One region of the Microbacterium sufflavum genome, then DNA from elsewhere that is predicted to be linked to it. Evidence: riboswitches for the same ligand, from Rfam matches in the RefSeq annotation. Region 1 holds a riboswitch; the other holds the start of a gene.

The links. A riboswitch is a leader RNA that binds a small molecule or an ion and turns the genes downstream of it on or off. The one in region 1 is predicted to bind thiamine pyrophosphate.
Region 2: it holds a riboswitch for thiamine pyrophosphate, as region 1 does, so the genes downstream of both, thiM (hydroxyethylthiazole kinase) here and KZC56_RS03350 (ECF transporter S component) in region 1, are expected to answer to the same signal.

Annotation. Positions count from the first base shown of each region.
Region 1 is NZ_JAHWXK010000001.1:655,509-658,908, forward strand. It holds gene KZC56_RS03345 (ABC transporter ATP-binding protein) at 1-1,099, opposite strand, end outside; gene KZC56_RS03350 (ECF transporter S component) at 1,099-1,743, opposite strand; TPP riboswitch at 1,734-1,845, opposite strand; gene KZC56_RS17765 (D-alanyl-D-alanine carboxypeptidase family protein) at 1,926-3,400, shown strand, end outside.
Region 2 is NZ_JAHWXK010000003.1:16,073-19,472, forward strand. It holds gene KZC56_RS16185 (bifunctional hydroxymethylpyrimidine kinase/phosphomethylpyrimidine kinase) at 1-512, opposite strand, end outside; gene thiM (hydroxyethylthiazole kinase) at 509-1,357, opposite strand; TPP riboswitch at 1,348-1,441, opposite strand; gene KZC56_RS16195 (NAD-dependent epimerase/dehydratase family protein) at 1,449-2,438, opposite strand; gene pheT (phenylalanine--tRNA ligase subunit beta) at 2,520-3,400, opposite strand, start outside.

The DNA.
Region 1 (3,400 bases):
CGGTCGTGGCGAGCAGCTGATGCTCCGGCTCCTGGAACACCATGCCGACGCGGGTGAGCAGGTCGCGCGAGCTCCACCGGATGGGCGCGGGGTCGGCGCCGTCCGCGAGCTCGGGCGCGGCGACCACTGCTCCCCCCGCGGGCGGAAGGAGTCCCGCGAGCGTGAGGCCGAGCGTCGACTTGCCGGCGCCGTTGGGCCCGGTGACCGCGACGGCCTCTCCCGCGTGCACGTCGAGGTCGATGCCCGTGGCGACCGGGCGACCCTTCACCCGGGCGACCGCGAGCCCGCGCGCCGAGAGCAGCACCTCGCGGGGGGCCGTGCGCGGCGGCGGCGGGAACGCGGGCGGATGCCCGGGGACCCACACCCCGTCGTCGGCGAGCCGCTGCCCCTGCGCCCCGAGCACCTCGTGCGGAGGGCCGTCGGCGACCACGCCGCCCTCGCCGATCACGATCACGCGGGTCATGAGGGGCAGCCACACGTCGAGCCGGTGCTCCACGACCACGAGCGTGGCGGGGTGGGTGTCGAGCAGGCGCGACACCGCGTCGCGCACCTCCGCCACCCCGTGCGGGTCGAGGTTCGCGGTGGGCTCGTCGAGCAGCAGCAGTCCGGGGCGCATGGCGAGGAGTCCCGCGAGCGCGAGGCGCTGCTTCTGGCCGCCCGACAGCGCCTTGGTGGGGTGGTCGAGCGGCACGTCGAGCCCCACGGCCTCCAGGGCCGCGGTGACGCGCGGCCAGATCTCGGCGCGCGGGATGCCCAGGTTCTCGCAGCCGAAGGCGACGTCGTCGCCCACGCGTGCCAGGATCACCTGCGAGTCGGGGTCTTGCAGCACCAGTCCCGCGCGACCCCGGGTGGCGGTCGCCGCGGCGCCGTCGACGAGCAGCCGGCCCTCGCTCTCGCCCTCCTCCTCGCCGCCGAGGACGCCGGCGAGCCCGTGGAGCAGCGTCGACTTGCCCGCGCCGGATGCGCCGAGCACGAGCACGCGCTCGCCCGGCTCGATGCGGAACGACACGTCGCGCAGGGCCCAGGCGAGGCGACTCGCGTGACGCCACCCCCACCCTCGAGCCTCGACGGCGGCGGGGGTGGCCTGCTCGGCCCCCATCAGACGCGGACGCGCGCCTCGCGGCCGGAGCCGAACCGGTCGAGCGCGCCGGTCGCCGCGATGCCCCTGGCCAGAACCCACGACAGCGCCCCCGCGATCACCGCGCCGGAGACGACGGTGCTGAGCAGGTAGATCGTCGTGAACGCCGGGCCGGATCCGGCGTACCAGAGCACGAGGTTGTTGATGCCGCCCGCGAGTGCGGCGCCCGCACCGGCGAGGATCGCGACGGGCAGCGACCAGCGACGGTAGAAGAACAGCAGGAAGACGAGCTCGGCGCCGAGCCCCTGCACGAGCCCGGCCTCCAGGGTGAGGAAGCCGCCCCACTGGTTGCCGATGAGCGCCGAGACGACGGCGGCGAGCAGTTCGACGTAGATCGCGGCTCCGGCCTTGCGGATGATGAGTCCGCCGAGCACGCCCGCGAACAGCCAGGGGCCGTCGAGCAGGCCCTGCAGCCCGGGGAGCAGCGGTTCGAGGAGGGCCTTGGGGCCGAGGTAGCCGACGTTCCAGGCGAGGAAGATCAGGCCGGCGGCGACACCGAGGACACTGGCGACGACGATGTCGACGATGCGCCAGCGCAGGTAGTTGCGCGGCGCGGCCGCCGTCGAGGTCTTCGCGGATGCGGACGTGGACGTGGACGTACTCATAGGAACTCCTCCCTGCGCTGGCATGACCCAGATCAGGTTCGACGGTCGAAGCGCGATTCGCTCCCTCTCAGCCCGGCTCGCCGGACTCCCGTGGTTGTGCTGACGATCCTACCCGGTCCGCCGGTTGGCGCGTCGCCGCCCCGGCGCGGCCGATTCCCGGCCGGATTCGGTACCGTAAGCGGGTGACCGCATCCGATCCCGCCGGCGAGGCGACGGGCATCGGCGGCAACGGCCCCGCTCCGACTGCTGCCCCCTCCGACGACGCCCCCACGTCCGCGCTGCGCTCGCGGGCGCGGGCGACCACCACCCCACCGACCGGGAGCGACGACGCGGGCGACGACGACGCGCGACCCCCGGCGCGGGTTCCCGCCGCCTCCGCCGTGTCGACCTCCGGTCTCGGCGCGCTGTTCGGCGACCGTGCGCGCACCGCGACCGCGACCGATGCCTCCGCGAACGGCGCCGCGACCGGAGGCGACGCGGACGTGAGTACGGACCGCCCCGCGGCCGACGCCTCCCCCTCCTCTGATCCCGCGATCGCGTCCGTCGCGTCGGCCCCGCCCGCCGCGGACTCCGCCTCCTCGACCGACGCCGCCGCCGACGCAGGCGACGCGGACGGGAGCACCGACCGCCCCGCGGCCGACGCCTCCCCCTCCGCTGATCCCGCGATCGCGTCCGTCGCGTCGGCCCCGCCCGCCGCGGACGCCGCCTCCTCTACGATCACGGCAGCGACGCCGCCGCTGACCAAGCCGCCGTTCCGCGCGAGGGTGTCGGAGCCGGCTCCCCCGGCCGAAGACGACGATGCCGCGGTCGCCCTCCTGTCCGGTGCGGCCGCGCACTGGGCCGATGACGCGACCCCGGCGACCGCGCTGACCTGGGTGGATCCCGCCGATGTCGCGGCGCACGCTCCCGCCGTCTCGCTCGATGCCGAGCCCGAGGAAGAGACCGCCGCGGGCCTGTTCCGCGGGGCCCGGCTGCGTCCGGCCATCGCGCGCCCCGGCCTGCTCGTGCCGTTGGGCGTGCTGGCCGGGCTCGTCCTGGCCTATTCGGGCACGACGCTGCTGTGGCCGCTGCACGAGGTGCCCCCGGCGGTGGAGGCGGTGCAGTTCGAGACGACGCCCGCCACGGCCGCCGAGCTCACGTGGCCTGCGGAGGGCAGCGCGGCCGTGGGGGTCGCCGGCATGACCACGTCGGCGTCGATCCCGGATGCGGTGAGCATCGCGAGCATCACGAAGGTCGTCAGCAGCCTGATGGTGCTGGATCGGATGCCGCTCGCGCCGGGTGAGCAGGGACCGGAGTTCCGTTTCACCCGCGGCGACAGCGTGCGCTACTGGGACTATCGACGCCAGGATCAGTCGGCGCTCGACGTCCCGGTCAACGGTGTGCTCACGGAGTATCAGCTGTTGCAGGGCACGCTGCTCGGCTCGGCGAACAACTACATCGATCGGCTGGCCTCGGAGATCTGGGGGTCGAACTCCGAGTTCGCCAGGGCGGCCGAGGAGTGGCTGAGCGAGCGTGGTCTGACCGGGATCACGGTGGTGACGCCGTCGGGTTTCGATGAGCGCAACGTCGCGACGCCGGAGGCGCTGATCGCGCTGGGCGAGCTGGCCATGCGCAACCCGGTGTTCGCGGAGATCGTCGGCACCGCCTCGGTCGAGCT
Region 2 (3,400 bases), on a different contig from region 1:
CCGATCGCGACGCACGGGAGCGGGCTCTCGGCCGCGAAGGCCGCGAACCCCTCGACGCCGAGCGGCTCCGGGTGGTCCGGTTTGGTGCTCGTGGGGCGGATCACCCCGACACCGAGGTAATCGACGGTGCCCTGCGGCAGTGCGCGCACGGCATCGAGGTGTTCACGGGTGTTCGCGGTGAGTCCGATGAGCGCGTCCGGACCGAGCAGCTCTCGCGCACGCCGCACCGACGCATCGGCCTGGCCGAGATGCACGCCGTCGACCCGCGCGCCGCGCGCCCGCGCCTCGACAGCGGCGTCCAGACGATCGTTGACCATCAGCAGCGCCCGCCCGTCGATCACGGCGGAGAGCGCGATCAGCTGCTCGACGGTCTCCTCGTGCGCGGCGTTCTTGTCGCGCAGCTGCACGATGCGTGCGCCGCCGTCGACCGCGCGGCGCACGGTCTCGACCACACCGCGCTTCCCGCACAGCCCGGGATCGGTGACGAGATACAGCGAGAAGTCGGCACTCATCGGGTCTCCTCCGACACGCGGGCGCCCGCGGCGACGTCATCCGCGGTCACGGCGTCGAGCGCGTCCAGCAGCGCGACAGCGAAAGTGCCGGGCCCTGCGGCGACCGGGGCGGCGTGCTCAGCCGCCACGGTGTAGACGAGGGTCGCCGCGGCGACCGCCGTGAGCGCATCGTCTCCCGTCTGCTGAGCAGTTCCGAGGAAGGCCGCCATCACGGCGCCCAGAGCACAGCCGCCACCCGTCACGCGCGTGAGCAGTTCGTGGCCGTTGGCGATGCGCACGACGCGATCGCCGTCGGTGATCAGGTCGACGGGCCCGGACACGGCCACCACGGCTCCCGTGGTGCGGGCGAGCTCCTGCGCCGCCCCGGCAGCGGCCTCGGTGCCGTCGGTCGCGTCGACGCCGCGACCGCCGGCCGTGTGGCCTGCCAGGGCGAGGATCTCGGACGCATTGCCGCGGATCGCGGTCGGACGCCGCGCCGCGAGCTCATGCGCGAGGGTCGTGCGCACCGGCAGCACGCCGATCGCGACCGGGTCGAGCACCCACGGGGTGCCGGACGCCGCGGCTCCCGTCACGGCCTCCACGCTCGCGGCGCGCTGCTCGGGCGTCGGCGTGCCCAGGTTGATCAGCAGACCGGAGGCCACACCGGCGAACATCTCGGCCTCGCCGACGATGTCGACCATCGCGGGCGCGGCGCCCAGGGCGAGCAGCACGTTGGCGGTGAAGCCCGTGACGACCGCGTTGGTGACGCAGTGCGTCAACGGAGGCGACTGCCGCAGCGCCTCCCGCAGTCTTCCCGCCGAGGCGGCGAGGTCGGGGGTGGAAACAGGACGCAGAAGATCGCTCATCGCGACATCCCTTCGCTAGTACGAACTAGATCAGGTTCGACGGGTGTGATCTCAGCCGCGGATGCGGCACCCCGTGTCACTGCCTCGCAGTCTAGCGAGCCCCGGCGGGTCCCTCCGTGACGGCCGCGAGGATCCGCAGCTCCTCGGCGCGGGTCAGCCCCGCCCTCCGTTCCCGGTCGACGCCGCGTGCGCGCTCGTCGTCGATCACGCGCGCGATCGTGTCGGCCAGCGGACGCAGCGCCCCGCCGCGCGCCCGATAGGCGGCGTTCGACCGCGTCATGAATCCGGTCATCTCCTCGGGCAACCAGAGCGGGAGCGAATGCGGGCCCATCCAGTACTCCACGCCCTGGGCCACCAGCCGATCCGCGTCGGCGATCACCGTCGCCCCCTCGTGACCAGCGGCACGACGCACGGCGTCCAGCACCTCCCCGAGCGGACGCGCGTCGCCGATCGCATTCACGGGAGAACCGGGAGACGCCGTCACGAGGAACGCCGCCAGATCGTCCACATCGATCACCTGCGCGGTCTTCCCGTCGAGGGGCGGCAGGAGCACCGGACCGTCGGCCGCGCGGAGAAAGGCGGCGGCCCAGTAGCCGAAGCGATCGCTGGGGTCTCCGTCGCCCACGATCAGCCCGGGACGCGCGACGAGCGCGCGTGCGCCGAGGGCCGCGACGGCGTCTTCCGCCGCGACCTTCTGGGCCGCGTAGTCGTCCTCCCCCTGGCCGTCACGCGCCGGCGCGTGACGCGGCGCGGACTCGTCGGCGCCCGCGGTCATGTCATCGGCGTACACCGACATCGACGACACGTACGTCCACTGCGCCGCACGATCGCCCAGGGCCGCGACGGCCCCCGCGACGTGCGCCGCCCGTGAGGAGACGTCCACGACGTGATCCCACTCGCGGCGGGCGGCCTCCGCATAGGCGTCCGGTGCGTCCCGGTCGGCGACGATCAGCGCCGCGCCGTCGGGAGCGGCACGCCCCCCGCGCGCGAGGCAGGTCACGTCCGCGCCCGCCTCCAGCCAGCCGTGGGCGATCCGCCCCGAGAGCCAGCCCGTCCCGCCCAGGATCAGCACATCCGTCATGTGCCCATGCCAGCAGCATCCGGGGAAACGCGGAAGGCCTTCCGCTCAGGGCAGAGCGGAAGGCCTTCGCGACGGGGTCGATCAGTCGCGCAGTGCGGCGCCGAATCGCTCCGCCGCGACCGCGACACCCGCCAGCTTGGCGTCGGTCGCCTCCGCAGCGGTGAGCGTCCGGTCGTCGGCGCGGAAACGCAGCGCGAACGTCAGGCTCTTGGCTCCCTCGGACACGCCCTCACCGCGGTAGTCGTCGACCAGTCGCACCGACTCCAGCAGCGCGCCCGCCCCCTCGGCGAGCGCCGCCCGCACCTCGCCCGCCGGCACATCGGCGGCCACGGTCAGCGACACGTCCTGCGTGGCCGCGGGGAACGTCGACAGCGAGGCCGCCACGATCCGCGTCCCCGCGAGGGTGAGGATGCGGTCGAGGTCGAGCTCGAGCACGGTGGCGCGACCGGGCAGGTCGGCGTCCTCCGCCACCGAGGGGTGCAGCTCCCCGACGTAGCCGACCTCCTCGCCGGCCGCGACGAGCGCCCCGGTGCGGCCGGGATGCAGCGCGGCGCGCTGCGCCTGTCGCACGTCGATGTCGATGCCCGCGGCGGCGGCGATCACGCGCACGGCGTCGAGCGCCTCGACCAGCCCCGACGCCTCGGCGGGACGACCCGGCTGACGCGGCGACACGTTGCCGGTGAGGAGCACCGCGATGTGGCGCTCCTGGGGCGGGATGGACGCGTCGAGCGCGGCGAGCGTCTCGTCGGAGGGGCGCACGCCGAGCGGCGGCACCTCGTCGGTTCCGTACTCGACGCCCGGCTCCGGCAGGAACACGAGGCCCGTCTCGAAGAGGGCCAGGTCGGTCATGCCGCGGGCGATGTTGCGGTGCGCGGTCTGCAGCAGCCCCGGGATCAGCGAGCGGCGCAGGTACGGGGCCTGCCCGTCGAGCGGGTTCGCCAGGCGGATGCTCGGCAGGTGCT